One region of the Streptomyces sp. NPDC030245 genome, then DNA from elsewhere that is predicted to be linked to it. Evidence: riboswitches for the same ligand, from Rfam matches in the RefSeq annotation. Region 1 holds a riboswitch; each other region holds the start of a gene.

Region 1 (7,676 bases):
TCGACGACGAAGAGGTCGAGCACGGCGAGGAGGAGCACGAGGAGGGCAACAAGGCGCTCCTCGAACTGCTCGAGGTCGAGGACGTCGGTTCGGACGAGTGGGACGAGAAGCTGGAGAACCTCGTCGAGGCCGTGAACCACCACACGGACGAGGAAGAGCGCACGATCCTCAACGGCGCCCGGGAGAACGTGGCCATGGAACGGCGCGAGGAACTCGGCGCGGCGTTCCTGAAGGAGCGCGACAAGCAACTGTCCGCGCACTGCGGCAGCGTGGACAACATCCGCCGCATCCTGAAGGACTGAGCTCCGGACGCCGACGCCGATGGGGGCGAGCAGCCGATGCGCTGCTCGCCCCCATCGGCATGTGCGGGACCGGCCGGGGCGGGGCGGCTAGACGGCGGAGGTGCTGGGCTGCGGGGGGTGCGGGGCTGCGGGAGCGTTTGTCACCCAAGTGCCAAGGTCGCGGGCGTGGATGCGCACGCGTACGCGTAGTGCGGCGCAGAATCGTCCACTACCTTGCACGAGCCTTTCCTGAGCACCCCCTCACACACTCGTGCCCCGCACCCCCCGCATCCCCCTCCCTCAGGAGAATCCCATGCGCATGCCCGCCCCGCGTCGCACAGTGGCGGCCCTCGCCGCCGTCACGGGAATCGCCGCTCTCGGTCTCGGCGCCGGACCCGCGACCGCCGACACCAAGGCTCCCTTGCGCTACGTCGCACTCGGCGACAGCTACAGCGCCGGTTCGGGCGTACTGCCCCTCGACCTTGGGGCACCTCTCCTGTGCATCCGCACGTCTCTGAACTATCCGCACCTGCTCGCCGCGTCGTCCGGCGCCCAGCTGAAGGACGTGACCTGTGGCGGCGCGCAGACCAAGCACTTCACCACGTCCCAGTACCCGGGCGTGCCCCCGCAGTTCGACGCGCTGAAGAGCGACACGGAGCTGGTGACGCTCACCATCGGCGGCAACGACAACAACACGTTCATCAACTCGATCCTCGCCTGCGGCAGCGCGGGCCTCCTCTCGGGCGGCAAGGGCAGCCCCTGCAAGGACACATACGGCGACAAGTTCAAGGACGAGGTCGAGACGAAGACGTACCCGGCGATCAAAGCATCCCTCGACCAGATCAAGGCCAGATCGCCGAAGGCCCGGGTCGCGATCCTCGGCTACCCGTGGATCACCCCCGCGAAGGCCGTGCCCGGCTGCTTCGCCAAGCTGCCCATCGCGGACGGTGACGTCCCCTACCTCCGGGACCTCCAGGCACACTTGAACGGCGCGGCGCAGCGGGCCGCCCAGGAGACCGGTGCCACGTTCGTCGACCTGGCCGCCGCGTCCGACGCGCACGACGCCTGCCGTCCCGCGGGTCAGCGCTGGATCGAGCCGGTCCTCTTCGGCACGAATATCGTGCCCGTGCACCCCAACGCGCTCGGCGAGGCCGGAATGGCCAAGGAAGCGGCCAAGGCGCTGAACCTGTCCTGAGCTGTTCTGAGCTGTCCTGAACTGTTCTGAACTGCCTTGAACTGTCCTTACCGGCCTTACCGGACGCCCGGCGCTCGGGCCGGGGGCGGGGGCTGCGATCCTGTGCGGGTGAACGGGATCAAGTGGCGTACCAGCAGGAACCGCTCAGGGAACCGCTCCGCGCGGAGCGGCGAGACGCCCTTCGAGGGGCGGTGGGCAGGCGCGGCGGGCGCCCGGCGAGGCAGCAGCGCACGCGTACGGACCGGTGTGGGCGGCGCGCTGCTCCTCGCCCTGCTCGCGGGGTGCTCGACCGGCGGTCCGGACGGACCCGGCGAACCCGGCGGATCGGGTGACTCCGGTGGCTCCCGTGCCGCCGGCCGCCATGACGTCCGGCAGCCGCCGGTCGACGCCACGTTCGACTACCAGCTGGGCGGCCCGTACGCGCCGCCGTCGAAGGTGCGCGTCGTCTCCCGCGACCGCACCGCCGACCCCGTGCCGGGCCGCTACAACATCTGTTACGTCAACGCCTTCCAGGCCCAGCCGGGCAAGGAGGCGGCGCGCTGGTGGCAACGCGAGCACCGTTCTCTTCTCCTGCGTGACGAGGAGGGCCGCGAGGTCGTCGACGAGGACTGGCAGGAACCCCTGCTCGACATCTCCACCGAGAAGAAGCGCGCGGCCCTCGCCGAGATCGTCGGCGCGTGGATCGACGGGTGCGCGAAAGCGGGCTACGACGCGGTGGAGCCCGACAACCTCGACTCCTACGAACGCTCGGACGGCCTGCTCACCCCCGACGACGCGGCCGCGTTCGCCCGCCTCCTGGCCCAGCGCGCGCACCGCCAGGGCCTGGCCATCGCGCAGAAGAACACCACCGACCTGCTGGACCGCCGCGAACGGATCGGCTTCGACTTCGCCGTGACCGAGGAGTGCGCGCGCTACAAGGAGTGCTCGGAGTACGCGTCCGCGTACGACGGGAAGGTCTTCGACATCGAGTACGTGACGAGGGACTTCGACACCGCCTGTCGCACCTGGGGCAAGAATCTCTCCGTCACACTGCGCGACCGCGACGTCCTGCCCGCGGGCGAGGACGGCCACGTCTACCGGCACTGCTGAGAGCCCCGGCCGCGCGCCCCGGCAGCCAGGGCCGCCAACTCCTCCGCGGTGCGCGGCTCCTCCCCCTCCCCCGCCGCGAGGCCGCACGTACGCAGCAGCTCACCGACGGCGATGCCCCACGGCAGGTGCAGCCCGGCCGCGGCCAGGAGGTCCCGCCGGGCCAGCGTCTCCGCCACCGGCCCCGTCCGCACCCCGGAGGGGGTGAGCAGCGCCGCGTCGTCGGCCCAGCGCAGGGCCAGGTCGACGTCGTGGGTCGCCATGACCACGGTCGTCCCGGCGTCCCGCAGCCGCCGCAGGGTGGCCAGGAGCCGCTCCTGGCCGTCGGGGTCGAGCCCCGCGGTCGGCTCGTCGAGGATGAGCACGCGGGGGCGCATCGCCACGGCTCCGGCGATGGCGGTCCGCTTCCGCTGGCCGTAGGAGAGCAGGTGGGTGGGCCGGTCGGCGAGCGCGGTGATGTCGAGGGCGGCGAGCGCCTCGGCGACCCTCGCCCGGACCTCGGCGTCGGGCAGGCCGAGGTTCAAGGGGCCGAAGGAGACGTCCTGTTCGACCGAGGCGGCGAACAGCTGGTCGTCCGGGTCCTGCACGACCAGCTGCACGGTCGTGCGGAGCCGGGTGAGGCCCTTGCGGTGGTACGCCACGGGGACTCCCTCGACCGTCAGCTCGCCGGAGCCGGGCCGGAGGCCGCCGCTGAGCAGTCGCATCAGGGTGGTCTTGCCGCTGCCGTTGCGTCCGAGCAGGGCGAGGGCGCGGCCCTCGACGACGTCGAAGTCGAGGCCGCTGAGGACGGTGGGCCCGTCCTCGTACGCGTAGGACACCGCGCGGAGAGCGACCACGGGCTCGCTCAGGGCCCGCGCGGCGCTCGTGGCACCCGTGGTGCTCATCGAAGGAACCTTTCCAGGACGAGGGTCAGGGCCACCAGGCCCACGAGGAGTGCCGCGCCCGCGGCGAGGAAGGGCCGGGAGATCCGGGCCTCGGGCACGAGGACGCGCAGGGTGCCGTCGTAGCCGCGCCCGGCGAGCCCGGCCTGTAGCCGGCTCGCCCGGTCGAAGGCGCGCACGAACGCGGTGGCGCCGAGACCGGCGAGGGAACGCCAGGTGGCGGCGCGGGTGGTGTGGCCGAGCCGGGCGGCCTGCGCCTGTCTGATCCGGCCCATGGAGTCCAGGAGCAGGAAGCTCATGCGGTACGTGACGAGTGCCACGTCCACGACCGGCGCGGGCACCCCCGCCTTCACCAGGCGGGGCAGCAGGTCCGACATGGGGGTGGTGAAGGCGAACAGGAGCACGCCGAGCGAGGCCGCGGAGGTCCGCAGGAGCAGTCCGCCCGCGCGCGCCGGGCCGCCGTCCGCGAACGCCACGAACCCGTCGGGGCCGCCGACCTGGACGAGCAGGGTCAGGGCGCCGGTCACGCAGAAGCCGAGCGGCACGCGGTAGGCCCGCCACAGCTTGCCGGGCGGCACGCCCGCCGGGCCGAGCAGCAGCGCGAGCGCCGTGACCAGCACCAGGACGGCGCCCGGCCAGGGCGGCAGCGAGATGGCCAGGACGGTGAGGCCGAGACCGAGCACGGCCTTGTCCACGGGGTGCCGGCGGCGCCAGCGACTGCTGTGCGCCGCCGCGTCGATGGGCAGCACGCCGGGTCAGGCCCGCTCGGTCCCGGACCGGGGGCTGCCCGCGTCGACCGGCTCGTCGGAACCGCCCGCCGCCTCGGACCGCACGGCTTCCGCTTCCGCCCGCGCCTGTTCCGCGCCCTGGCGGCGGCCCTTGCGCAGCCCGAAGTAGTAGGCGAGGACGCCCGCGCCGATGGCCGCCTGGAGGGCGAACAGCGCGGACTCGACCTCCCCGGACGGGGGTTCGTACAGCGGCGAGAACCACGGTTCGTAGTCCGGTTCGAGCTCGGTGATCGCCGTCTCGGCCTGGGCGTCGGCGCCGGCGAACGGCTCTTCCTCGTCGTCGCCGAGACCGAGCGCCAGGGGCAGTACCGCGAGCGCGGCGACGATGAGGAGCAGCAGTGTGTTGATCTTCGCGTTCCGGCTCATCAGGCACTGGCCCCCGTCTGCGTCTCGGACGTCTCGGCTGTCTCGGGCGTCTTGGCTGTCTCGGGCGTCTCGGGTGTCGTGGCGCTCCGCTTGCCCTGGAGCAGTACGCCGAGACGCGTGAGCTCGCCCTTGCTGGACTGCACGAGCAGGCGCATCACCAGGACGGTGAGCAGGCCCTCGCTGACCGCCAGGGGGATCTGGGTGACGGCGAAGATGCCGCCGAACTTGCCCAGGGCGCCCAGGAAACCGCTGCCGGGGTCGGGGAACGCCAGGGCCAACTGGACGCTGGTGACGCAGTACGTGGTCAGGTCGGCGACGAACGCCCCGAAGAACACGGTGACCATGAGCGGCACGTCGTACCGCCTGAGGAGCCGGTAGACCGCGTATCCCGCCCAAGGGCCGATGATCGCCATGGAGAACACGTTGGCGCCCAGGGTGGTGAGCCCGCCGTGGGCGAGCAGCAGCGCCTGGAAGAGCAGGGTGATGGTGCCGAGCACCGTCATGATCGGTGGCCGGAACAGGATCGCCCCGAGCCCGGTCCCCGTCGGGTGCGAGCAACTCCCCGTCACCGACGGGATCTTCAATGCGGATAGGACAAACGTGAAGGCCCCGGAGGCACCGAGGAGCAGCGTGCTCTCCGGGTGCTCCTTGACTTCACGGGTCAGGGAGCGGACTCCGTGGACGACGAACGGCGCGGACGCTACGCCCCAGGCGATCGCGTGCGCCGGCGGGAGGAAACCCTCGGCTATGTGCATGGCTCAGCAGACCCTCTCCAGCACCTCGTGGATGGACAACGCGCCTTGGCCGGTCTCCTGGCTGACGGGTCGTACCGACCGGACTCCGCCTTCCCGGGTGCGTGTGCACCCAGTGGCTGCCGCGAGGGCTGGAGCCGGACTTCCCGATCACAGTGGCGAGGGCCGCACCGGCATCACACCGGATTTCCCGAGCACCAAGGCGTGGTGACACTAGTGCGCAAAGATCTGCCTGACAACTCGCGCGGCGGCCGCGGCGGTGGCACGCCTCGACACGCACCACCACCGCGTACGCCCCTGCTCAGAGGCTCAGCGCCTCCGGCAGTCGATCACGACTCGTCGTTCACCCACAGCTGCCACTTGCCGCTGCTGGGGTTCTTCTTGCAGGCCCACTCGGAGTAGATGGAGTTCCGGCCGTCGGCCTGGCACGCGGACAGGGTGCGGTAGGTGCCCACATAGATCCACGACATCGCGCCGAACTCGTCCGTAGCCTTGGCGGCGGTCTTGGCGGCAGCCTCGCTCGTGCCGGAGGACGCGGTGGCCTTCGGAGTGCTGGTCCGGTGCGTGTCGGCCACCGCGGGCGTCGCCGCGAGCGCGGTGGTCAGCGCCGTCGCGGACACGAGCAGGGCGGCCTTGTTCATGTGACGCACGGAATTTCCCTTCGTCGGAGTGGAGCTGTGGCAGAACGGGGGCGGGTGTCGGCGCCGCCGGCAGCGAGGTGTCCGGCGGCGCCGCCCCCTCCCCCCGTGAGCCGGGATGCTGGTGCGTTCTCCCGGCCCTGCCAGTGTTGGCCGCCGGCCGCCATTGATCGACTCGTTTCGGACTGGCCCGAAACGAAGGCCGCGAGGAGGATCGCCCGGGTGACGCTGCGCATCCACTTCACCGCCGAGGACCTGGCCCGCACCCGACTGGCCTCGGCGCCACGACCCTTGCTCGAACTGGAGATCGCCGTCCGGTTGGTGCAGGAACGCTCCCATCCGGTCCGGTTCGACGCCTGGCGCGGACGGGCGACCCGGCACCTGGTGCCCCGGATGCGGACCTTGTGCGAGTTGATCCCCGCCACCGGCGCGGCGGTGGACTTCCTGGACCTGAGCGGTGAGGGGCACCCGGACGACCTGGTCGACCGGCTGCGCGGGACACCTGCCGACCGGGTCCGGAAGGATCTGCGGCAGTGGGCCACCGGCCGCCCCCCGGGCCTCTCGTCCGATGTCCGCGCGCTCGGCGACGACCCGTCCCTGGTCGGCGAGTTGGCGGACACGGTCGCCCATGCCCATCGGCACTTCATCGCGCCCTACTGGTCACGCATCGACAGGCTCGCCCAGGTCGACCGCACCCGCAGGCTCCAGCAGCTGGCCGGGCACGGCGTCGAGCGTCTCCTGAGCGGGCTCAACCCCCGCTACATCGCCTGGCGTCCGCCCGTCCTGCACCTGACCATGGCTTCCGGGCGCGACGCCGACGTCCGTCTCGGCGGGCGCGGGCTCCTCCTGATCCCCACCCTGTTCGGCTCGCACTATCCCGCTCTGGACGACACCGCCGAGCCCCAGCCGTGGATCACCTATCCCCTGCACGACGACCGGCCGGGCGCGGTGCCCGCCGTGTTCACCGCCGAAGCACTGACCGGCTCCGCCGTCCCGCCCGCCCTGACCGCGCTCCTGGGCCGCACGCGCGCGACCGTGCTGCGCGTCATCGGCGACCACCCGGCCTGCACCACGGGCCAGCTCGCCTCGCACGCCCGTATCGCCCTCGCGAGCGCCAGTGAACACGCAAGCGTCCTGCGCCGCGCCGGACTCACCGCACAGACCCGCGACGGCAAGAGCGTCCGGCACACGCTCACACCGGCCGGACACGTACTCCTCGACGCGGGCACGGGCTGACCGGCCCGCCCGCGCCCCCTACGGGCCCCCGGGAGGCGTCAGAAGAATTCGTCGAGCAGCCGGTAGAAGTCCAGCTTCTCCTTGTCGGCCGTGACCGCCGCCCGCTCCTCGTACCGCCGCAGGAACCGTTCGGCGTACCCGGGTCCGAACCACGGGTCCTCCTCGTGGGCCAACTCCCGCAGCAGGACGGCGAGGTCGGTGTGCCGGTCCGCCCTGCCGAGCCGGACGACGTCGATGACTCCGGTGACGCGGCAGGTGTCGGGGTCGAGCAGGACGTTCTCCGGGGTGAGGTCGCCGTGGGTGACGACCGGGTCCTCCGCCGCCGGGCGGGTGCGGCGCAGCTCGTCGAGGAGGCGCTGCCCGGTCCATCCGGCGCGTTCCTCGTCGAGGTCGTCCAGCTCCACGAGGCCGTCGGCCACGTGGCGTGCGGCCTGCTCCATGGTGACCGGCAGG
Region 2 (7,676 bases), on a different contig from region 1:
GGGCCGGCGGCCGAGGCGCTGCTCGGCGCCGCCCGCGACGCCTTCGCGACGGGCCTCGGCACGGTCGCTCTGATCAGCGCCGTGCTGCTGGCGGCGCTCGCCGGGCTCACGATGGCGCTGCTGCGGCATGTACGCCCCATTGGGGCGCCGGAGGAGTGAGTGAGGTGATGCCCCCCGGGGGGCGCGGTCCGGGGGCCGGGGCCCGGGGGGCCGGGGCCCGGGGGGCCGGGGCCCGGAGGCCGGGTGCCCCGGGGGGCCGGCCCGAGGTCCGGGGGCCCAGAGACCGGGGCCCGGGCCCGGAGGCCGGGGGCCAGGGGTCGGGGGCCCGGAAGCCAGGGGCCGGGGGCCTGGAAGCCAGGGGCCGAGGGGGCCGAGGGGGCCGGGGGCCGGGGGCCGGGGGCCGGGGGCCGGGGGCCCGGAGGCTAGGGGCCGAGGGCCCGAGGGCCGGGGACCCGGAGGTCGGGGAGCCGGAGGTCGGGGAGCCGGGGGCCAGCCCGAGGTCCGAGGGATCAGAGACCGGGGCCCGGAGGCCGGAGGCCAGGGGCCCGGAGGCCAGGGGCCAGGGGCCAGGGGCCCGGAAGCCAGGGGTCGAGGGCCCGAGGGCCGGGGACCCGGAGGTCGGGGAGCCGGGGGCCAGCCCGAGGTCCGGGGGATCAGAGACCGGGGACCGGGGCCCGGAGGCCGGAGGCTCGGAGGCCGGAGGCCGAGGCCCGGGGACCGGGGTCCGGAGGCCAGGGGTTGGGGGCCCGGAGGCCGGGGCCCGGGGCTCGGAGGCCCGAGGCTCCGTCGCCCTTGGGAGACCGGGACGCATCAGCCCCGGCCCCCCGGGCCCACCTCACCCCCTCAGAAACCGCACCGAAGGCCGAGGCTGACGGCCCCCCTCGCCCCAGTCGTCCTCCCCCTGCGTCACCACCGCCCGCACCCCATAGACCTCGGCGATCAGCTCCTCGGTGATCACCTCGGCCGGGGTGCCCGCCGCGTACGCCGTGCCGTCCTTCAGGATCAGCAGCTGGTCGCAGAACATCGCCGCGAGGTTGAGGTCGTGCAGCGCGATGACGCTGGTGACGGGGAGCTCCGCCACCAGGCCCAGCAGGTCCAGCTGGTGCTGGATGTCCAGGTGGTTGGTGGGCTCGTCGAGGAGGAGTTCGCGGGGTTCCTGGGCCAGGGCGCGGGCGATCTGGACGCGTTGGCGCTCGCCGCCGGAGAGCGTGTGCCACGCCTGCCCCGCGCGCTCGGCGAGCCCGGTGCGCGCCAGCGCCTCGCGCACGGCCCGCTCGTCGTGGGCCGTGGGGGCCGACCACGCGCGGCGGTGCGGGATACGGCCCAGGCGTACGACATCCCGTACGGTCAACTCGACCTGCGTCGAGGCGTGTTGCTCGACCACGGCGATACGGCGCGCCACCTCCCGGCGGCCCGTGTCGGACAGCGCGCGGCCGTCCAGGGTGACCACTCCGGAGGCCGGGGCGAGGACGCCCGCGAGGATGCGCAGAAGTGTGGACTTGCCGGATCCGTTGGGGCCGAGGAGCCCCACCATGGCGCCGCCGGGCGGCGCGAGGCTGACGCCGTCGACGACCAGCCGTCCGCCCGCCTCCCGGGAGACCCGGTCGGCACGGAGGCCCAGCGCGTGCGGGGCCTTCAGGACATCCAGCGCGCCCGGTGCCTCCGGTGCACTCGATGCGTCGGGTGCGTCCGGTGCCTTCGGTGCACTCGATGCGTCGGGTGCGTCCGCCGCAACCGCCTCGTACGTCATGACGCCCTCCGCGTCCGGTACAGCACGGCCACGAACGCCGGTACGCCGATGAGTGAGGTCACCACGCCGACCGGGACCTCCTGGGGTTGCAGGGCCGTGCGGGCCAGCGTGTCCACCCAGACCAGGAAGACCGCGCCGGCGAGCGCGGTGACCGGGAGCAGTCGGGCGTGGCCCGAGCCGACGACCGCGCGGGCCGCGTGCGGCAGGACCAGGCCGACGAAGCCGATGGCGCCCGCCGAGCTGACCAGGGCGGCGGTCAGGAGAGCGGTCGTGCAGAGCAGGACGAGCCGGGTGCGGGCCACCCGGACCCCCAGCGCCGCCGCGGCCTCCGGGCCGAACGCGAACGCGTCGAGCGTACGGGCGTGGCCGAGGCAGATCACCAGCGCCACCGCGAGCACCGCGCCGCACAGCCACACGTCCGTCCAGCCGATCCCGCTGAGCGAGCCGAGGAGCCAGAAGAGGATGCCGCGGGTGGTCTCCGCGTCGCCCGCCATGAGGACGACGAACGACGTGAGCGCGGAGAACAGCTGCATGGCCGCCACGCCGGACAGCACGACCCGGTCCGTCGTGTCGCCCAGCGTGTGGCTCAGGAGCAGGACGAGCGCGAAGGAGCAGAGCGCGCCCGCGAAGGCGCCCGCCGAGACGGACACCGCTCCCCCGCCGACACCGAGGACGACGACCGCGACCGCTCCCGTGGACGCCCCGGACGACACCCCGAGCACGAACGGGTCGGCGAGGGGGTTGCGGAGCAGCGACTGCATGACCGCACCGCAGACCGCGAGGCCCGCGCCGCAGACCGCGGCGAGCAGGGTGCGCGGCATCCGCAGGTTCCAGACGATGCCGTCCCTGATCGGGGTGAGGGGGCTCTCGCCCCAGCCGAGGTGCGCGACGACGGTCGCCCATACGTCCGGCACGGAGATGTCCGCGGGCCCGATGGTGACGGCCACGGAGACGGACAGGACGAGCGCGGCGACCCCGGCCGGCCACAGGAGGCCGACGCGCAGGAGGCCGACCCGCAGGCCATGCCGTCCGACGGGAGCGGTGGGAGCGGTGGGAGCGGTGGGAGCGGCGAGGGCCGTGTCCCCGCCTGGCACTGCCTCCCTCACTTGACGAGCCCGAATTTCCGCAGCCCCGCCGCGACCTGCTCGATGCCGTCGACCGTGCGGATCGTGGGGTTCATGGCCTGGCCGCTGAGGAGGACGTACCGCTTCTTCCTCACGGCGGTGAGGTTCTTCGTCGCCGGGTTCGTCTCCAGGAACTTGATCTTCGCCGCGGCGCTCTCGGCCGACTGCGACTTGCGGGTGAGGTCGCCGATGACGAGGACGTCGGGGTCGCGGTCGGCGACGGTCTCCCAGTTGATCTGGGGCCACTCCTCGCGGGTGTCGTCGAAGACGTTCTTCGCGCCGAGCTCGCGGGTGATGATGCCGGGCGCGCCGCAGCAGCCCGCCATGTAGGGGGCGTCGGAGTTGGCGAACCAGTACAGGAGTGTCACGTCGGAGGCGGCCGCCTCGTCGATGTCCTTCGTGGCCCTCGCGACCCGGCTCTTCAGGTCCGCGACCAGCTGCTCGCCGCGCTGCTCGACGTGGAAGACCTTCGCGAGGTCGCGCACCTCTCCGTAGACGGTGTCCATGGTGAGGGTCTTGACGCGTTTGCCGTCGCCGCTGCCGTTGTTGTCCTTGCCCGCGCAGTCGGTGGGCGAGACATAGACCGGGACGCCGAGTTCGGTGAACTTCGTGCGGTCGGCGACGCCGCCCTTGCCGACCGTGTAGAGGAAGGAGGCGCTGACGAAGTCCGGCTCCTTGGAGAGGACCTTCTCCAGCGCCGGGTAGCGGTCGGCGAGCCGCTCCACCTTCGCGTTCTCCTTCTCCAGGTTCTTCAGGACCGGGTCGGTCCAGGTGCCGGTGCCGACCATGCGGTCGGCGAGGCCGAGGGAGAGGAGGATCTCCGTGGATCCCTGGTCGAGGGAGACGGCCCGCCGGGGCGGCGCGTCGACCTTCGCCTCCTTGCCGCAGGAGGCGACCGTGACGGGGTAGCCCGCGGCGCTCTTGTCAGCCCCGCCTGCCTTGTCTCCCTTGTCCGACGTGCCGCCTCCGCCGCACGCGGTGAGCGCGAAGAGGCCGGCACAGAGCAGGGCTGACAGGGCAGGCAGGGCGGACAGGGTGGATGTACGGGCTGTCGAGGACACGTGATCCCTTGGGTCTCGCGGCTCATACGCGGAGCCTGGCCTGCGTCACGACCTCCGTCGCCCGGTGTGCGAGCGGAGGCGCCAGCAGGTCTTCGGACTCGGGATCGTCCGGACGGGGCGCCTTCCCGGGCGTCCTGGAACGCCCAGTGGCCGTGGCCCCGCCCGTCCCCCTCACCGCTGCGCGTCAGTTCCGGATTCGCACCGGATTCCCTGGCCCAGGTGTGGGTTTGACTGGCTTGCGCAAGTTATCACGCGCCCTCGCGGGGGCGGTCCGTGCCTTGGGCCGGTGCGGGCCTCGGCTCGCCGCGGTAGGTGCCGAAGGACCAGCGGTTGCCCTCGGGGTCCTCGATGCCGAACTCGCGGCTGCCGTACGGCTTGTCCTCGATCTCGCGGGTGATCTTGACGCCGGCCTCGGTGAGGCGGGCGTACAGGGCGTCCACGTGGTCGGTGACGACGTAGGCACCGGCCGTGCCCGGCTTTCCGCAGGCCGCGGCCGCCGACCCGGGGTCGTACGAACCGAGCATGATGCCGCCGCCCTCGGGCCAGTCCAGCTGGGCGTGCGCGACGCGGCCGCCGTCCTCGTAGACGGCGGTGCGCAGGAAGCCGACGGTGCCGACGAGGAAGTCGATCAGCGCGGGGGCGTCCTCGGCCTGGAGCGCCGGCCAGATGGCGGGAGCGGGCGTGGCGTCGGTAGTCGTGTCGGGTGTGGTCTCGGGAGTCGTGTCGGGTGTGGTGTTCATGGCTTCCACTCTTCGCCGTCGCCGTGCGCCCCGGCTTGGATATTCCGGCACTCTTCGGCCAGCCAGCGGGTGGGGCTCGCCTTCGTGTACTGCCGGAAGTCGCGTACGAGGTGGGAGTGGTCGTAGTAGCCGGTCTCGGCGGCGACCCGGGCGAGGTCCGGCGGCCCGCCCGCCGCGACCGCGCGGACGACGGCGGCCTTGGCGTGCTGGAAACGCATCAGGCGCGCGGCCTGTTTGGGGCTCAGCCCGGTCTCGGCGCGGAACAGCGCGGTCAGTCGGCGCTCACTGAGCGCGACGTGCCGGGACAGGCCGCCGAGGGTGCCCGCGCCGCGGTGCCGGGCCAGCCACGCCCAGGCCTCGGCGACCTCCGGCCGTACGGATCCGGCGGCCCGGTCCTCGGCCGCGCGCCGCCGCAGATAGCGGGAGAGCAGGGCGAAGCGGTCCTCCCAGCGGTCCAGCTCGCACAGGCGCTCACGGATGTCCGCCGCCCGGTCGCCGAGGACGTCGGTGCCGCCGACGACGAGCTGCCCTGCCAGTGCGGCGGCGGGCAGACCGAGGAGCGGGCGGGCCGCGAGGGGGTGCACGGCGAGCTGGATGCCCGCCTCGTGCTCGGGCTGTACGACGTACGCGGGGCTCTGGTGCAGGCCGCCCACGACGATGTCGGTGCGGGCCGCGTCCGGGCCCGTGGCCTGGCCGGGGGTGCCGCCGGTGGCGATGGGCCCGTCCAGCGAGAAGATCACGGTCAGATACGGGGACGGGAGGCCCCGGTGCAGGGCCGGCCGCTGTCCCGCGGTGCGGTAGCCGACCGCGGAGACGACCATGCCGTCGAGCCGCGGAACGGTCCTGACGAACTCACGGGAGCCCATGTGTTCCAGTATGCGGGGCGGGGCGCGGCGGGTCGCGCGGTCCCACACCGCTACCCGGCCCTCCCCTCCCCACACCCTCCGCGTCCGGTGACTTCGATCATGGGAAACGGGCGCCCCGGCCCATAGCATTGCGCGCCGCTCCGGACGGGGCCGCGCATCGCTTTCAGGGAACGGCAGGGACGTAGAGACATGGCAGTACGGGCAAAGGGCAAGCTGGCCGTCATCGGTGCCACGGGGGCGCTGGCCGCCGCCGTCCTCGCGGGCGGCGCGCTGTGGCCGACGGGCGAGGCGACCGCCGCCGACACCTCCGTGGCCACCGCCCGTGAGCTGTCGCACTGGCCGAAGCCCGTCGCGAAGAAGCTCGGCAAGGTCATCTCGGAGAACGGGCACAAGGGCGCGTACGCCGTCTTCGACGCGGACAACACGACGTACCGCAATGACCTGGAGGAGTCGCTGCTGCCCTTCCTGGAGATGAAGGGCGTCCTCACCCGCAAGACCATGGACCCGTCGCTGAAGGTCATCCCCTTCAAGGACAAGGCCGGGCACAAGGAGAGCCTGTACAGCTACTACAACCGGCTGTGCGAGGTGGACGACCAGGTCTGCTACCCGTGGGCCGCGCAGATCTTCTCCGGCTTCACGCTGAAGGAGCTCAAGGGGTACGTCGACGAGCTCCTCGCGTACAAGAAGCCGATCCCCGCCGAGTATTACGAGGACGGGAAGCTGACGAAGACCGAGGTGAAGGCGCCGGAGTTCTCGCGCGGCATGCAGCAGCTCTACAGGACGCTGCGGGCGCACGGCATCGAGGTGTACGTGGTCAGCGCGGCCAGCGAGGACCTGGTGCGCATGGTGCTCGCGGACCCGAAGTACGGCTACGGCGTGAAGCCGCAGAACGTCATCGGGGTGTCCATGCAGCTGAAGGACCGTAAGACCGGCGAGGTGACCAGCTCCCGCAAGGAGATCGCCGAGGGCCGCTTCGGCGAGCAGGACCGCGCGAAGCTCGCGGAGCGCGAGCTGACGCCGAACCTGTGGGTGCCGCTGACCTGGTACGAGGGGAAGCCGGCGGCGATCAACACGTACATCGACGAGTGGAAGAAGCCGATCCTCGCCGCCGGTGACACGCCGGTCAGCGACGGGCCGATGCTGTTCCACTCCGCCGACGTGGACCGCGGCGGCGTGCGCGTCTGGGTCAACCGCAAGGACTCGTACATGAAGCAGCTCGACGGGATGAAGGCGAAGAACGCCGAGCGGCAGCGTGAGCTGGGGCAGAAGGTGACCGCCGACAAGCGGTGGCTGACGGTCACGCCGGACCAGATCGGCTGACAGTTACTCCGGACCAGATCGGCTGACGGCGCGGGAGGCGTATGCAGGAGGGCGGCGTGGAGGACGGCGCAGGATGGGTCGCATGACTCAGGAATTCCTCGCCACGGAAACCTCACCCGCCCTCTCCCCCCTCTCCGCCTTCTCCTTCGCCTGTGACGGCGAGACGCTCAGCTGCGCCGAAGCGCTGCCCGGCGCCGCCGCGGCGCCGGCCCCCGCCACCACCGTCGTCCTGCTGCACGGCGCCGGTGGCGGCAACAAGGCGCGGCTTGCCGCTCTCCAGGCGGAGTTCGCGGCGCGCGGCTGCCGGGCGCTCGCCCTCGACTTCTCCGGGCACGGCGAAAGCACGGGAGCTCTGCGGGAGTTGAGCCTGCGGCGGCGGTGCGCGCAGGCGGCCGCGGTGATCGAGGGGCGGGTGCCCGCATCCGACAGCCTGGTGCTCGTCGGGTTCAGCATGAGCGGGCAGACCGTGGCGGACCTGGTGGCGCGCTTCGGCGCGCGGGTCACGGGCATCGGCCTGTGCGCGCCCGCCGTGTACGCGCAGGAGGCCTGGCCGCTGCCCTTCGGCGACGGCGACGGCCGCTTCACCGAGATCATCCGGACCCCGGGCCGGTGGCGCGACTCCGCCGCGCTCGACGTCTACCGGGGCTTCGGCGGGCGCGCGGTGCTCGTCGTGCCCGGCACCGACGCGGTGATCCCGCCCGAGGTCACGTCGGCCGTCGGCGAGGCGCTCGCCACCCGGGCCCGGTTCGAGCGGCTCGGACTGCCGGACGCCGACCACGCGTTGGGCGCCTGGCTGCGGGACCACGCGGCGGACC
Region 3 (7,676 bases), on a different contig from region 1:
CCTGGACCGAAACCGAACCCGTCGCCCACACCGTCGAGCTCTCCCTCGACGGCCGGCACTGGCACCGCGCGGAGGCCGACACCACGCGACTCGCGCGGTACGTCCGGGTGACGGTGCGCGGCGACGCGGACGCGAAGAAGCACCCCGGGATCGCCGAGCTGACGGTGAACCAGCTGACGGTGAACTAGCCGTCAGCGCCGGTGGCCCAGCGGACACAGAGCCCTTTCGCCGCCGTCCGCCTCTTGCAGATGCCAGTGCCGGGCGCAGTAGGGGACGTCGCATCCCGCGCAGAAGCCCGCGTCCCCCTTGAGCCCCGCCGTGTGGACGCGGGCGAAGGTGCGCGGGTAGCGGAAGGCGTCGCGGTAGCGGCTCGCGTCGTCGGCGGTGACGTTCTCCCCGGTGCCGTTCGTGTACGCCTCGCTCTCCACGGTGAACCACCAGAGCGAGGGGCTTCTCGACGCGGCGTAGGCGGCGCGGCTCAACGCGGTCCAGCGCGGCATGCTCACGGGATCCATGTGGGGAGGGGTGAACTCCAGGTGCGCGACGCGTGCTTTGCACACGGCGCAGGCCACGTACAGGACGAACAGGAGTGAGGGAATTTGTCTCATGGCGTCCGGCCTTGGAGGTGAGGCGAGGAGTGCTCTCCGACTGAACGCATCCTCGCACAACGCAACGCGCCACCGAGCGCGAAGAAACACACCTGCGCGGACGTGTCCTGCCGGGCGGGAGCACGCCGCTCCCGCCCGGGTCCGTCACACCGCGTCAGGCCGTCAGGAGCCGGTCAGCTCCGCACGGACCGTCCTGGCCGCCGCGACCAGGTTCTCCAGCGAGGACCTGGTCTCGGGCCAGCCGCGCGTCTTCAGACCGCAGTCGGGGTTGACCCAGAGCCGTTCGGCCGGGATGGCGTCGAGTCCCTTGCGGAGCAGCGCCGCCGCCTCCTCGGCGCTCGGCACGCGCGGGGAGTGGATGTCGTACACGCCGGGGCCCGCCTCGCGCGGATATCCGTGGGCGGCGAGTTCACGCGCGACCTGCATGTGGGAACGGGCCGCCTCCAGGCTGATGACGTCGGCGTCGAGGTCGTCGATCGCCTGGACGACGTCCCCGAACTCGGCGTAGCACATGTGCGTGTGGATCTGCGTGTCCGGGCGCACCCCGCCGGTGGTGAGGCGGAACGCCTCCGTGGCCCAGGCCAGGTAGGCGGGGTGGTCGGCGGCGCGCAGCGGCAGCGTCTCGCGCAGCGCGGGCTCGTCGACCTGGATGACGGAGGTCCCGGCCGCCTCCAGGTCGTTCACCTCGTCGCGCAGGGCGAGCGCCACCTGGCGGGCGGTGTCGCCGAGCGGCTGGTCGTCGCGGACGAAGGACCAGGCGAGCATGGTGACGGGCCCGGTGAGCATCCCTTTGACGGGACGGCCGGTCAGGGACTGGGCGTACGTCGTCCAGCGCACCGTCATCGGCTCGGGCCGCGAGATGTCGCCCGCGAGGATCGGCGGACGCACATAGCGGGTGCCGTACGACTGGACCCAGCCGTGCTGCGTGGCGAGGTAGCCGGTGAGCTGTTCGGCGAAGTACTGCACCATGTCGTTGCGCTCGGGCTCACCGTGCACCAGGACGTCGATGCCCGCCTTCTCCTGGAAGGAGACGACCTCCTGGATCTCGGCCCTGATGCGCTCCTCGTACTTGGAGCCGTCGATCCGGCCGGCCCGCAGATCGGCGCGGGCGGCCCGCAGTTCACCGGTCTGCGGGAAGGAGCCGATGGTCGTCGTCGGCAGGAGCGGGAGGCGGAGGGCGGCGCGCTGGGCCGCCGCCCGCTCCGCGTACGGCTGGGAGCGCCGTGCGTCGGCGTCGGTGACGGCTTCGGTGCGGGCGCGGACGGCCGGGTCGTGGGTGATGGGGGAGCCCGCTCGCGACGCCAGGTCGGCGCGGTTCGCGGCGAGTTGGGTGGAGATCGTGTGCGTACCCCGGGCCAGGCCCCTGGCGAGGGTCACGATCTCGGTGGTCTTCTGGCGGGCGAAGGCCAGCCAGCGCAGGATCTGCGGCTCGATGTCGCGTTCAAGGGCGGTGTCGACGGGGACGTGGAGGAGCGAACAGGAGGCGGCCACGTCGACCCGGTCGGCGAGCCCGAGCAGGGTGCCGAGCGTGGCCAGGGAGTGCTCCAGGTCGTTGACCCAGATGTTGCGGCCGTCGACGACACCGGCGACGAGGCGCTTGCCGGGCAGGCCGCCCACGGCCGCGAGCCCGTCGAGATTGGCGGCGGCCGCCCCGGTGAAGTCGAGGGCGAGGCCGTCGACCGGGGCCTTGGCGAGCACCGGCAGGGCGTCGCCGAGCCGGTCGAAGTACGTGGCGACGAGCAGCTTGGGGCGGTCGGTGAGGGCGCCCAGGTCGCGGTAGGCGCGCTCGGCCGCGTTCAGTTCGGCCGGCGTGCGGTCCTGGACGAGGGCGGGCTCGTCGAGCTGCACCCATTCGGCGCCCGCCGCGCGCAGGTCCGCGAGGACCTCGGCGTACACCGGCAGGAGGCGGTCGAGGAGGGTCAGCGGTTCGAAGTCGGCGGGCACTCCCGGCGCCGGCTTGGCCAGCAGCAGGTAGGTGACGGGGCCGACGAGGACGGGCCGCGCCGAAAGTCCCAGCCCCCGGGCCTCGTTGAACTCGGTGACCTGCTTGGTGGAGTCGGCGCCGAACACCGTGCCCGGACCCAGCTCCGGTACCAGGTAGTGGTAGTTGGTGTCGAACCACTTCGTCATCTCCAGCGGCGCCACGTCCTGCGTGCCGCGCGCCATCGCGAAGTAGCCGTCGAGCGTGTCCTTCTCGACCGCGGCGCGGTGCCGTTCGGGGACGGCGCCGACCATGACGGTGGTGTCCAGGACGTGGTCGTAGTACGAGAAGTCGCCGGTCGGGACTTCGCCGATGCCGGCGTCGGCGAGTTCCCGCCAGTTCGCGCGGCGGAGTTCGGCGGCGGCGGTACGGAGGGCGTCGGCGGTGACGCGGCCCTTCCAGTAGCCCTCGACGGCCTTCTTCAGTTCGCGGCCCTGGCCCTGGCGGGGGTAGCCGTACACGGTGGCCCGTGCTGCCGCGGCTGCGGGCTTGGTGGTCACGGAGATCTCCTTCGCGAGATGAATCCCTGAGATCCCGGGGACGGGACGAGAGCGCGAAGGGGCGAACGACCGGACGGGAGAGGGATCGCGCGGGTGGCGCGGCCGTCCGTCCGATGTGTGCGCCGACCCGCCCTCGAGGTCACCGGGATATCCGCGCCCGAAACGGTTCGCGCGCGGACAGCGGGCAGGTCTTCGGACTCGCGGGCACATCCTCCGGGGAGGACGCCTACTGGCCGTCGCTTCCCAGGACCGGTCTTGCGGTCCCAGTGCGTGTGACGGCGGTCGTTCCCGCTCACCGCTGCGGGGCAGTCCCGGATTCCCACCGGGTTCCCTCTTGCGACGCTCCCGCCTGGCGGACGGGGCGAACCAGCTGCACTGATCACCTTACGACGGCGCCCACCGGCCGGCCGGGACATGGCCGGATCCGAAAGGTGAGCTGCGCCACGCGGCGGCGCCACGCGGCGCCCCGTCGATCGGCTAGCCCTGACACTCCCGTGCCCGGCGGCCGGTCCCGCTGAGCAGGTCGACGCGTTGTCCCGCGCCCTCCTTGAGGACGTAGAGGGTGCCGTCCTCGGGCGTCCAGTAGCGGGGGACCAGGAAGACGCGGTCCCCGGAGACGTGGAACAGCCGCAGCCCGCCGTACTCGTACGCGTACTGGCTGCCCTTGCCGGTGACGCGACGGAAGCAGCTGCCGCCGCCGCGGATCATCAGATCCTTCTCGCTGAAGACGACGACGGCGGGGAAGTCGTCGCTGCGCAGGGTCCGCACGGTCAGCTCCGCCCGGCCGCGCCCCGCGATCGCCGCGTACGTCGACACGGCCCAGAACAGCGACAGGACGCAGACGAAGAGAGTGAGCCCCCAGAGCCGCAGGTCCCGGCGGTCACGGGTACGGGCGTACGCGTTGAGCGCGAAGCCGCCGATCGCGGTGAGCGGCAGCAGCAGGTCGAACAGCCAGGGGTTGAGCGGATACAGCGGTACGAGGACGAGGGGCACCGCCCACGCGAACCGCAGCACGCGCACGGCGCGGTCGAGCCGTTCCGGTGCGCCCGCCGCCCAGCGGAGCAGTCCGAGCGCGCCGAGCGCGATGCCCGCCGCGAACCAGGCGGGCAGGTAGAGGGCTCCGACGCTGCGCAACAGGTAGTCGCTGGTGGAGAAGTGGAAGACGGTGTCACGCAGGCCGAGGGCCTTGGTCTCGGCGTCGGTGCTCGCCCAGCCGAAGTAGAAGAGGACCGCGGTCAGGAGGGTGACGAGGGAGCCGATGGCGCCGACGAGCTCCAACCAGCCGATGGCGGGTTCGGAGGGGGGCGGGGGAGGGGACGGGGCCGGATCTGGGACCGGGTCCGGGGCGGGGGCGGGGTGGGGCGCTGGGTCGGGGTCGGCGGGCGGTTCCGGTTCTGGTTCTGGTTCTGGTTCTGGTTCGGGTGACGGTGGCGGTGGCGGTTCCGGAGGCTCACTCATCGGGACGGTGAGTCGGACGCGGGCGAGGAGGACGCGGGCGACGCGGACGTCGGTGAGGCGGACATCGGTGACGCGGAGGAGGGTGACGCGGAAGAGGCCGAGGGCGACTCCTGGATGCCGCTCCAGTCGAGCGTGAACGCCGCCTGCTTCGTCACCTTGACTCCGCTCTTCGTCACGAGCGTCACGTCGATGCTCTTCGGGCGCAGACCGCCGAAGCCGTCGGGGCCCGGCAGGTCCACCGTGACCGTTCCGTCCTTGCAGCACCTCGCCTTGTCGTCCTCGTCGCCGAAGGGTTTCAGGACGATCGGATCCGTCAGCTCCGCGGCGCGCAGTTCCACGGTGTCCGGCGCGTCCGGCCAGGTTCCGTAGAAGCCGATCGACGCACCCGGCGCGACGGCGGCGTCCGTGGCGGCGATCCTGTTCTCACAGGCGACGGAGCCCGCCGGGGCGGACCGCAGCACGACCCGCTCGCCGGGGTGCCGCTTGTAGTAGGCGACGAAGCGTCGCAGGACCGCGAAGGCCTCGCCGTCCTTGCACAGGTATCGGTCGGTTCCCGGCCGGTAGCCGGCCGCGCTGAGCCCCGCTTCGGCGCGGGTGGCGATGTTCAGTCCTTCCTTCTCGCCGTAGGCGGCCTTGCAGATCCCGGCGAGTCCCTCGATGACTTTCCAGGACTCGGCGGAGGCCGAGTTGCCGGACCCCTTCTGCGCGGCGGTCGCGCTCTCGTAGGCCAGTTGGCACTCGCCCCTCTGCAACGCGTCGTACAAGCTGTCCGGCTCGGGTTGTTCGTCCGTGTTGGGCGACTTGGGTCCCCACGGCAGCCAGCCGGGCGGCTTTCCGCCCCCACGGTTTCCGCCGCCGTCCCGGCCGCCGTCTCCGCTCCGATCCCCGTCTCGGTCCCCGTCCTTGCCGCCGGTCTGCCAGGACCCGTCCGTCGACCCGTCGGTCGTACCGCCCGACGCCCCGTCCGTTCCCCCGCCCGTGTCGCCCCCGCCCGGAGTGCCCGTGCCACCGCCGACGGTGCCCGTGCCCGTACCCGTCTCCGTGCTGGTGCTCCCGCCCGCGGAACCCCCGCCGCCTCCGCGCGCCCCGCCATCGGGCGACGCGACTCCCCGTATCCCGAAGAACAACCCCACCACCAGGACGAACCCGATGACGGCAAAGGCCCAGACAGGCACCTGAACGGCGCCCGGACCGGAGCGGACAGCCATGGCGACACCCCCGTTTCGCCTCCCTCACATGATGCTGCGCAGCGGCGGCGCCCGGTATCCCTTTGACAGGCCGATCACCCCTTAACCTCCTGAGCATGGGAAAGAGGAATGCCGACGGAGAGCCCGCGGAGGAGAACCCGGGCGGTGCGCCGGGTGCCGTGCCGCTGGACCTGAACCAGCTGCGCACGTTCCTGGCGGTGTACCGCTCCGGCTCCTTCACCGCGGCCGCACGTCTCCTGGGCCTGTCGCAGCCCACGGTCACCGCGCAGATCCGCTCCCTGGAGCGGCAGCTCGACCGGGAGCTGTTCGAGCGGCTGCCGCGTGGCGCCGCCCCCGCCCCCTTCGCCGACGAGCTGGCGTCCCGGATCGTCGACCCCCTGGACGCCCTCGCGGAGGTCGCGGGCCACGGCGGGGGCGGCTCCGCCGAGCCGGTCCACGTGGCGGGCCCGGCGGAGCTCCTGTCGCACTGTGTGCTGCCCCGTCTCGCCCCGCTGGTGGAGAAGGGTGTGCTGCTGCGGATCGCGACCGGTCTGACGGAAGAGCTCTTGGAGGAGATGCGGGCGGGCCGGCACGATCTGCTGATCGCCACGGCCCGGCCCCGCGGCCGCGCGTTGGCCGCCGTCCCGCTGGCCGACGAGGAGTTCGTCCTGGTCACGTCGGCGGTCTGGGCGGAGCGGATCGGCGGGTCCGCGCGCATCGCCGCCGACGGGCCCGCGGCGCTGCACGGCGTCCCCCTGGTGGCGTACGCCGAGGATCTGCCCATCGTCCGCCGTTACTGGCGGCACGTCTTCGGCAAGCGTCTGGTCTGCAAGCCCGCCGTCACCATGCCCGACCTGCGCGCGGTCAGGGACGCCGTCGTCGGCGGTGTCGGCTTCAGCGTGCTGCCGCGCTATCTGTGCCTCGACGAACTCGCGTCGGGGGCCCTGGTCCTGCTGAACGACCCGGACGACCCGCCCATCAACACCGGCTATCTGGTCCAGCGGCCCGGCTCCGCGGACAACCCGCACGTCGCCCTGGTCAGGGACCACCTGCTGGAGTCCGCGCGCGGCTGGTGACGAGGCGCGGGCAGGCCGTCGTCGGTCAGGTCCCCGGCGGCACCGGGTCCCGCAGCCGCAGGCCGTTCACCCAGATGGTGTTGAGCGTCGTGACGAGCCGCTCGTACGGGATGCGCTGCTTGAGCACGAAGACCGTGTAGGCCATGCGGCTCACCATCACGGACAGGGCGTGCGCGGTGATCAGCGGATCCAGCTCGGTGTCGGCCTGGCCGTTCTCCTGGAGGGTCCGGATCAGCTTGGCGTTGCGCCGGGCGAAGGCGTTGCCCCGCTCGACGCGCAACGCCATGAACTGCTCGTCGACCTGGGCGACCTGCTCGAACAGGGCCATGAGGCGGGCGTTCTTCTTGTACGCGCGCAGGTATTCGCGGTTCGAGGCGTCGATCAGCTCACGGGGATCGGTGATGCCGGTGCGCTCGCGCAGGTGCGGGTGGAGCATCTCCTCCTGCACCTGCTCGACGAGCGCCTGGAAGATCTCTTCCTTGCTGTTGAAGTACGTGTAGAACGACCCGGAGGCGACGTGTGCCGCCTTGGCGATGTCGGTGATGCGGGCGTCCAGGTAGCCGTCGCGCTCGAAGACCTCGCGCGCGGCGGCGATCAGGGCGTTGCGCGTCCTGACGCCGCGGGCGCTGCGGGGCGTGATCGGTTGCTTCTGACCGCCGTCTGCGGCCGGGGCCCGGGCAGTCACTGCGATCCATTCACTCTCGGTCGAACCTGTCCGTATCGGTGGCAGCGGATGTTATCAGCCGACTGTCCGGAGGAAGTCGAGGAGAGCGGCGTTGACCTCGTCGGGGCGCTGCTGCTGGATCCAGTGGCCCGCGCCGTCGAGCACGATGTGGCCGCGCTGATCGGTGAGCATCAGGTCGAGG
Region 4 (7,676 bases), on a different contig from region 1:
CCCGAGCAGCATGTCGAGCCCCGGTTCGAGGAGGGAGACGTCCCCGCGGAACTTGTTGACCAGGTATCCGGCCACCAGCTCCTGGTCGGCCGCGCTCAGGAGCGCCGTCGTACCGAAGAACGACGCGAACACCCCGCCGCGGTCGATGTCACCGACCACCAGGACGGGGAAGCGGGCGGCGCGCGCGATGCCCATGTTCACGATGTCGGTGCGCCGCAGATTGATCTCGGCGGGACTGCCCGCGCCCTCACAGATCACGGCGTCATAGCTGCCCCGCAGCTCGTCGAGGCATCCCTTGACGGTGTCGAACAGCGCCTCCTGGCGCCCCCCGTGGTAGCCGCGCGCGCTCATCTCGCCCACCGGCCTGCCCATGAGGACGACCTGGCTCGACCGGTCGCCGCCGGGCTTGAGCAGCACGGGGTTCATCAGCGCGCTCGGCTCGACGCGGGCGGCCTGCGCCTGCATGGCCTGCGCGCGCCCGATCTCGGCGCCCTCGCGGGTGACGAAGGAGTTGAGGGACATGTTCTGCGCCTTGAACGGCGCGACGGACACGCCCTTGCGGGTCAGCCACCGGCAGATGCCGGCGGTGACGACGCTCTTCCCGGCGTCCGAGGTGGTCCCGGCGACGAGCAACCCGCCACTCATGCGTTTCTCCCTGACGTAGCCGACCACGACCCTGCCGACCGTGACCGTGCCGACCGCGACCGTGCCGACCCCAGTGCCCCGCGGGCGGCGACCGCGACGCCGAGAGCCAGCCAGCTCACGCGCCGCGAGAGCCGCACGGCCCGCTCGATGTCCGTCACCCGCACCTCCCGCCCCGCCGCGTTCAGGACGGGCCGGTGCTCGACCCGTCCCGCGTACGAGAGGGTCCCCCCGAGCCGCACCCCCAACGCCCCCGCGAAGGCGGCCTCGACGGGCCCCGCGTTGGGGCTCGGGTGCTTCGCGGCGTCGGCGCGCCACGCCCCGACCGCGCCCGAGGGCGACTCCCCGGCCAGCGCGGCGAGCGCGGCGGTGAGCCGCGCCCCCGGCCACCCGAAGACGTCGTCGAGGCGGGCGGAGGCCCACCCGTAGCGCCGGTACCGCGGTGACTTGTGGCCGACCATCGCGTCCAGCGTGTTCACGGCGCGGAAGGCGACGAGCCCCGGCACCCCGCCGAAGGCGCCCCACACGAGCGCCCCCACCACCGCGTCGGACGTGTTCTCGGCGACGGACTCCACGACGGCCCGCGCGATGCCGTCGGCGTCGAGTGCCTGCGGGTCACGCCCGCACAGATGCGGCAGCCGCTCCCGCGCGACCTCGATGTCGCCGGCCTCCAGCGCCCCGCCGACGGCCCGCGCCTCCCGGCCGAGTGAGGTGCCGCCGACGACGGACCAGGTCGCGGCGGCGGTCAGCGCCACCGAGCCGGCGCGTGACCGGCGTACGAGACGGGAGGCGAGGGCGGCGGCGCCCGCCGCGCCCCCCGCGCACACCACGGCGTGCAGCGCGCCCCACCCGCGGTGGTCGCGCCACAGCTTCCGCTCGACGGCGCCCGCGGCACGTCCGAACGCGGCGACCGGATGGCCTCGGCGCGGATCGCCGAGCAGCAGGTCACCGAGGAGTCCGGCGGCGGCGCCGTACGCGAAGTCGCGATCGGCACTCATGGGCTCAGCCCGTCGCTGCGCTGAGGAGGGAGTTCGTACGCAGGGAAGGAACCGGCAACGGGCGGCCGCGCATGGCGATATGTCCTCACTCAGGGTGTCCGCGCCCTGGTTCGACGTGATCGGCGGCGAGAGTTCCTGGCTTCCGGGGGAGCGTCTTCCCCCCGGTGACAGTGGCGGGACCGCGCCGGATTCGCACCGGCTTCCTCTTCTGCCGCCGTAGTTGGCCCCGGCAGTCCACCACGCCCCGCGAACGCCCGTCAACTCGCCGTTGACCTGCGGCGGGAGAGTGTGCGGAGCCCCACACACGCCGGTGGGGCGCGAGACGTACTCACACGTCCCGCGCCCCACCGTCGAACGCTGCCGTCAGGCGACGATCAGATAGATCCCGTACGCCACGGCCGCCGCGCACAGCGCGAAGCAGGCGTACGCGCCGGTGCGCGCCATGGTCGCGGAACCGCCGCCCGAGGCGGCCGCCGCCTCCTGCTTGGAGAGGCCGACGATGCCGAGGGTGAACAGGCCCACCAGGGCCACCGTCACCGCGAGGCTGACTCCGAAGACGGAGCCGAGGGCTGCCCAGTCGATGCTCATGGTGATCTGTCCTTATACCGTCGCGGGCCGGGCGGGGTCCGCCAGGGCGCCGGTCGTGGTGGTGGTCGGGGCTCCGACGGTGGCCTTGACGGGCTCGTCCGGTCCGGTGGCGGCGGCCAGCGCGCCCGTGGTGGGCGGGGTGACGGCGGCGATCGCGGTGGTCACGACGCCCGCGGGCTCGGCACCGGTGGTGCCGTCGTGGCGGATCTCGTCGTCGGTGACGTTGGTGTGGTCGATGGCGTTGCGCCGCGAGAGCACCCAGATGACGGCCGAGCCGGCGATCAGGAGCGCTGCGGTGACCGCGACGCCCCAGGGGCCCTGCTTGGTGAGGAGCTCGGCGCCCGCGCCGACCAGACCGGCGGCCGGCAGGGTCAGGCCCCAGGCGACGAACATCCGGGTCGCGGTCGACCAGCGGACCACGCCGCCCTTGCGGCCGAGGCCCGCGCCCATCACGGCGCCGGAGCAGGACTGGGTGGTGGAGAGCGAGAAGCCCAGGTGCGAGGAGGCCAGGATGACCGTCGCGGCGCTGGTCTGGGCGGCGAAGCCCTGCTGGGGCTGGAGGTCGGTGAGGCCCTTGCCCATGGTGCGGATGATGCGCCAGCCGCCGAGGTACGTGCCGAGGGCGATGGCCACACCGGCCGAGACGATGACCCACATCGGGGGGTTCGCGCCGGGGTTCAGGACGCCGCCGGTGACCAGGGCGAGCGTGATGATGCCCATGGTCTTCTGCGCGTCGTTCGTGCCGTGGGCCAGCGAGACCAGGCCCGCGGAGGCGATCTGGCCCGCGCGGTAGCCCTTGGCGGTGGCCTTGGTGTCGGTGTTGCGGCCGATCCGGTACGTCAGGCGCGTGGCCAGCGCCGCGGCGATGCCCGCCACGAGCGGCGCGGCGAGCGCCGGGATCAGGATCTTGGTGACGACGGTGCCGCCGTCGATCGACGACCAGCCCATCGACATGACCGCGGCGCCGATGAGGCCGCCGAAGAGGGCGTGGGAGGAACTGGAGGGCAGGCCCACCAGCCAGGTCAGGAGGTTCCAGAGGATCGCGCCGACGAGCGCGGCGAAGATGACCTCTGTCTTGAGGCCGTCCTCGTTGACGATCCCGCCTGAGATCGTCTTGGCGACTTCGACGGAGAGGAAGGCTCCGACGAGGTTGAGCACGGCGGACATGGCCACCGCCGTCTTGGGCTTGAGAGCGCCGGTCGAGATGGTCGTCGCCATCGCGTTGGCAGTGTCGTGGAAACCGTTCGTGAAATCGAACACGAGAGCGGTGACGATCACGATCCCGAGGAGAAGCGTGATGTGTTCCATTTACCCAGGCTTCTGTTGGACGTCAGTGGCATGTGGAACGTAGGCAACCTGGGTGAACGGAAAGTGAACTGAGCCGGGCGGTGCGGTGACCCGAAGTGGAGTGCCGTCGCTCCGAATGGACCAGGTGTACGAAGACGATCGTACGGATCAGGGGCGGGAAGCCTGCAAATCGGGCGGAATACTGTGCTCCGCCATCCGGCGGGCACCCTTCGCGCGCCCTGCCGCCACCGGCGCGGCGACCCGCCGAAGAGATACTGATCACGCCGGACCCCCAGAAACCGGAACCGCCCGGCTGGCAGGATCGCCGCATGACTGAGCAGCGGCACGACGAGGGCCGGGACGGGGCGCGCGACGCCGTGCGGGAAGCCTGGGCCGAGCTGGTCCTGACGGCTCGCAGGACGGTGCGGGACGGCCTGGTCGTCGGCACCTCGGGCAACGTCTCCGTACGCGTCGGCGGGACCGTCCTCGTCACCCCGAGCGGAGTGCCCTACGACCGGCTGCGGCCCGCGGACGCGGTCGGCGTCGACCTCGATGGGCAGCGGCTCTTCGGCGACCTCGCGCCGACCAGCGAACTCCCCATGCACCTCGCGATCTACCGCACCACCTCCGCGGGCGCCGTCGTCCACACCCACGCCGTGCACGCCACGGCCGTCTCGATGCTGGTCCCCGAGCTCCCGGCCGTCCACTACATGACCGGCGCCCTCGGCGGCCCGGTCCGCGTCGCGCCCTACGCGCTCTACGGAACCGACGAGCTGGCCGGGCACATGCTCCACGCCCTGCGCGACCGCACCGGCTGCCTCCTCCAGAACCACGGAACGATCACCTACGGAGACGACCTCTCCCAGGCGTACGACCGCACCGCCCAGCTGGAATGGATGGCCCGCCTCTGGCTCACGGCCGCCGCGGTCCCCGGCCACGCCCCGACACTCCTCTCCCCGCAACAGCTGCGCGAAGCGGCGGAGAAACTGCGCGGCTACGGTCAGCCCGCGGACTGAGCCGGCACATCACTCCGGAGGCATCGCCCACTGGCCCCGGAGCCCTCGGCCCCGGACACTGGGACGGTGCGCCCAGCCAAAGCGACGGCAGCGGCCGTCACCGCAGCAACAGCCGCCCTGGGGACGGCCGCGGCCGCCATCGCGGCGGGCCGTTTCGCCAGCGACGCCGCCCTCAAGACGCCACCCGGCCGCCGCCTGCCGACCGAACCCCGCCTCACCGTGCACGCCACGGCCGCGGGACAGATCAGCCTCACGCGCGCCCTCGCCAGCCGCCGCCCCGGCACGTACGGCCTGAGCGGCCCCGGCACCCACGCGGTCGTCGGCCCCGTCCTGGAGTCCGCCCCGCACGAGGCGGACACGGTCGTACGCCGCCTCGAAGCCGTCACCCGCGGCTCCCTGGAACCGGGCGACCGCGTCTGGCTCACCCCGCAGGTCCACATCGGGGACCCGCGCACGGCCCTCGGTCTCGACCACGCGGACGTCGCCATCGCCGGCGAGCTCGGCGCCCTGCCCGCCTGGTTCGTGCCCGGCGCCCGGGCCACCTGGGTCATCACCGTCCACGGCCTCGGCACCACCCGCGAACACCCCATGGTCGTCATGGACTTCCTCCACCGCCTGCGGGTCCCGGTCCTCGACCTCGCCTACCGCGGCGACCCCGGCGCGCCCCGCTCCCCGGACGGCCTCGGCCACCTCGGCGAGACGGAGTGGCGCGACCTGGACGCCGCCATCCGCCACGCCGTGCGCCACGGCGCCGAGCGCGTCGTCCTGCACGGCTGGTCCACCGGCGCCGCCATGTGCCTGCACGCCGCCGCGCACTCGGCGCTCCGCGACCGCGTCGGCGGCCTCGTCCTCGACTCCCCGGTGCTGAACTGGGAGACCACCCTGCGCGCCCTCGCCGGCGCCCGGCGCACCCCCGGACCCCTCCTTCCGCTTGCGGTCCGCGCCGCCCAAGGCCGCACCGGCCTGCGCGGCGACCGGCTGCCGGCCGCGGCGGACCCCGGCGCCCTGCGGGTGCCGACCCTCCTCGTGCACGGCCCCGACGACGCCGTCGCACCCTGGGCCCTCTCCCGCCGGCTGGCCGAACAGCGCCCGGACCTGGTCACGTTGCACCCGGTGCAGGACGCCCCGCACGGCGCCATGTGGAACGCCGACCCCGCGGGCTACGAAGAGGCGCTGCGCCGCTTCCTCACCCCCCTGCTGTGACGCTGCGCCGTCATTCCGTTTGGGTTTTCGGACCGTCAACAGGAAGACTGCCCCCGTGACGTCCCGTACCCCGCGCGACTCCAGGCTCCGACTTGTCCGCGCGCCCCGCCCGAGGGCCGAAGAGCGAGGAGAGGCCCGGCGCGACGCGACACGACCCCTCTCCGCCGCGCCCGGCGCGATGAGCAACCGCCGCACGCGCCGCCCCGCGCCCCGGCCCCCCGAGGGCACACCCGCCCCCGCGGAGCTGGCGCGCGGCGCCCGCGCCTGCCTCGCCGCCGCCGCCCGGGTCGCCCGCTGGGCCGACGCCGCCCTGCGCCCGGGGCCCGGCCGCACCGGCGCGACCCCCGACGGCAAGGGCACGCTCTCCGACGCCACCGCCGAACGGGCCGCCGCCGAACTGGGGCTGACCCCCGGTCAGGTCCGAGCCGACTGGGACACCGCCCGCCTCGCCGGCCTCATCGAGGTGCACGGTGACAGCGCGCGCCCCGGCTGGCGCCTGCGGGCCTGGGACCGCGACGACACCGCCGTGCTGCGCGGCTGGGTCGCCCTCTTCGACGCCTGGTCGCTGGCGCACCCGGCGCCGGACGACCTCGCCCCCGCGGCCGTCGCCGAGACCGTCGAGGCCATGCCGCAGGTCCTCTCCTTCCTCCAGCTGTCCGCGGGCCCCGTCCCCGTGCCGCAACTGCTCGACCTCTTGGACCAGCGCGTCACCGAACTGCGCACCGAGCGCTGCGAGATCCCCTACGAGTCCCAGCCGCGGCCCGACGCCGCCGCCCCGGCCGAACGCCCCCGGGACGACGCCCCGCTGCCGGCCCTCCTCGACTGGGCGCTGCACGGCCTCGCCGCCGTCGGCGCCCTCACCTACGCCGACGGACAGGCCACGCTCACCCCCCTCGGCAGCTGGGCCGTCTGGGTCAAGCTGGAGCAGATCTGCGTCGCCGCGCAGAGCCCGGCCGGACACATCGAGCAGTCCGCCGAGGACATGCTGCGCGGCTGCGCCCGGCTCCGCCCCAACGCGGCCCGCGCCGAGTACCGCGCCTGGCTGGCCGCCCGCACCGTCGGCAGCGCCGTCACCGACCTCCTCACCGCCGCCCGCGGCGAGGACGCCCTGCTGCGCGGCCTCGCCTTCGAGGCGCTCCGCGTCGTCGGCGCCCCGGCCGAGGCGGAGGTCAGGGCCGTCGTCGACGAGACCCCCCTGCGGCCCTACGCCCTGCTCTGGCTCGCCGAGCAGGAGGGCGCCGACCCCGAGGACGTCCACCTCGTGCTGACCCGCGAGGAGTCCACCTGGCTCTGGGTCGACACCGCGGCGGCCGTCGCCGACCACGGGGAGGCCGATCTCCTCGTCCGCCACCTGGAGTCGGCGGTCCAGCCCACCGTGCCCGCACTCCTCGACGAGGTGCGCCGCGTCGGGCACCCCCGCACCGTGCAGGTCCTGGTCGCCCTCGCCGCCGCCCACCCCGACCCGGCGCTCGCCAAGGCCGTGCGCCGGGCGGCCTTCCAGGTCCACACCGGCGGCGAGTGAGCGGCGGCGTACCGGCGGCTCAGCGGAAGGTGTCGCACCGGCCCATGTCGCCGGTGCGGTAGCCCTCGTAGAACCACTGCTGGCGCTGCTCGGCCGAGCCGTGCGTCCAGGACTCCGGGGTGACCCGGCCCTGGAACTTCTCCTGGATCCGGTCGTCGCCCACCGCGGCCGCCGCGTCCAGGCCGTCGCGGATGTCGTTGTCGTCGAGGCTGGTGATCAGCGGCCTGCCCGTGCGGTCGTCGGGGCTGCGCGTCGCGTGCCGCGCCCAGACCCCGGCGTAGCAGTCGGCCTGAAGCTCGACCTTCACGGCGTTGCTGTCGCGGCCCGTCCGCCCGTCCTGGGAACGCCGCAGGACCCCCGTCAGGTTCTGCACGTGGTGCCCGTACTCGTGGGCCACGACGTACGCCTGCGCGAAGGGCC

What was found. Region 1 has a riboswitch for cobalamin ahead of ACZ4Z4_RS36265 (energy-coupling factor ABC transporter permease). Riboswitches for the same ligand answer to the same signal wherever they lie in the genome.
Region 2: linked by a shared signal. The riboswitch ahead of ACZ4Z4_RS00255 (ABC transporter substrate-binding protein) and the one ahead of ACZ4Z4_RS36265 (energy-coupling factor ABC transporter permease) in region 1 are both predicted to bind cobalamin.
Region 3: linked by a shared signal. The riboswitch ahead of metE (5-methyltetrahydropteroyltriglutamate--homocysteine S-methyltransferase) and the one ahead of ACZ4Z4_RS36265 (energy-coupling factor ABC transporter permease) in region 1 are both predicted to bind cobalamin.
Region 4: linked by a shared signal. The riboswitch ahead of ACZ4Z4_RS17735 (cobalamin biosynthesis protein) and the one ahead of ACZ4Z4_RS36265 (energy-coupling factor ABC transporter permease) in region 1 are both predicted to bind cobalamin.

Annotation. Positions count from the first base shown of each region.
Region 1 is NZ_JBVICF010000018.1:69,803-77,478, reverse strand. It holds gene ACZ4Z4_RS36295 (hemerythrin domain-containing protein) at 1-302, shown strand, start outside; gene ACZ4Z4_RS36290 (SGNH/GDSL hydrolase family protein) at 595-1,476, shown strand; gene ACZ4Z4_RS36285 (endo alpha-1,4 polygalactosaminidase) at 1,723-2,565, shown strand; gene ACZ4Z4_RS36280 (energy-coupling factor ABC transporter ATP-binding protein) at 2,550-3,446, opposite strand; gene cbiQ (cobalt ECF transporter T component CbiQ) at 3,443-4,192, opposite strand; gene ACZ4Z4_RS36270 (energy-coupling factor ABC transporter substrate-binding protein) at 4,199-4,597, opposite strand; gene ACZ4Z4_RS36265 (energy-coupling factor ABC transporter permease) at 4,597-5,352, opposite strand; cobalamin riboswitch at 5,383-5,566, opposite strand; gene ACZ4Z4_RS36260 (hypothetical protein) at 5,679-5,990, opposite strand; gene ACZ4Z4_RS36255 (ArsR/SmtB family transcription factor) at 6,210-7,223, shown strand; gene ACZ4Z4_RS36250 (APH(3') family aminoglycoside O-phosphotransferase) at 7,262-7,676, opposite strand, start outside.
Region 2 is NZ_JBVICF010000001.1:53,333-61,008, forward strand. It holds gene ACZ4Z4_RS00240 (MFS transporter) at 1-159, shown strand, start outside; gene ACZ4Z4_RS00245 (ABC transporter ATP-binding protein) at 836-1,750, opposite strand; gene ACZ4Z4_RS00250 (FecCD family ABC transporter permease) at 1,747-2,844, opposite strand; gene ACZ4Z4_RS00255 (ABC transporter substrate-binding protein) at 2,853-3,935, opposite strand; cobalamin riboswitch at 4,002-4,186, opposite strand; gene ACZ4Z4_RS00260 (VOC family protein) at 4,184-4,675, opposite strand; gene ACZ4Z4_RS00265 (AraC family transcriptional regulator) at 4,672-5,541, opposite strand; gene ACZ4Z4_RS00270 (HAD family hydrolase) at 5,731-6,861, shown strand; gene ACZ4Z4_RS00275 (alpha/beta hydrolase) at 6,944-7,676, shown strand, end outside.
Region 3 is NZ_JBVICF010000002.1:333,702-341,377, reverse strand. It holds gene ACZ4Z4_RS06220 (glycosyl hydrolase family 65 domain-containing protein) at 1-188, shown strand, start outside; gene ACZ4Z4_RS06215 (hypothetical protein) at 192-608, opposite strand; gene metE (5-methyltetrahydropteroyltriglutamate--homocysteine S-methyltransferase) at 771-3,089, opposite strand; cobalamin riboswitch at 3,256-3,475, opposite strand; gene ACZ4Z4_RS06205 (hypothetical protein) at 3,567-4,367, opposite strand; gene ACZ4Z4_RS06200 (hypothetical protein) at 4,544-5,755, opposite strand; gene ACZ4Z4_RS06195 (LysR family transcriptional regulator) at 5,851-6,810, shown strand; gene ACZ4Z4_RS06190 (TetR/AcrR family transcriptional regulator) at 6,836-7,495, opposite strand; gene ACZ4Z4_RS06185 (alpha/beta fold hydrolase) at 7,550-7,676, opposite strand, start outside.
Region 4 is NZ_JBVICF010000006.1:56,782-64,457, reverse strand. It holds gene ACZ4Z4_RS17740 (cobyric acid synthase) at 1-645, opposite strand, end outside; gene ACZ4Z4_RS17735 (cobalamin biosynthesis protein) at 642-1,640, opposite strand; cobalamin riboswitch at 1,748-1,894, opposite strand; gene ACZ4Z4_RS17730 (hypothetical protein) at 2,004-2,228, opposite strand; gene ACZ4Z4_RS17725 (inorganic phosphate transporter) at 2,241-3,536, opposite strand; gene ACZ4Z4_RS17720 (class II aldolase/adducin family protein) at 3,845-4,531, shown strand; gene ACZ4Z4_RS17715 (alpha/beta hydrolase family protein) at 4,598-5,734, shown strand; gene ACZ4Z4_RS17710 (hypothetical protein) at 5,790-7,256, shown strand; gene ypfJ (KPN_02809 family neutral zinc metallopeptidase) at 7,276-7,676, opposite strand, start outside.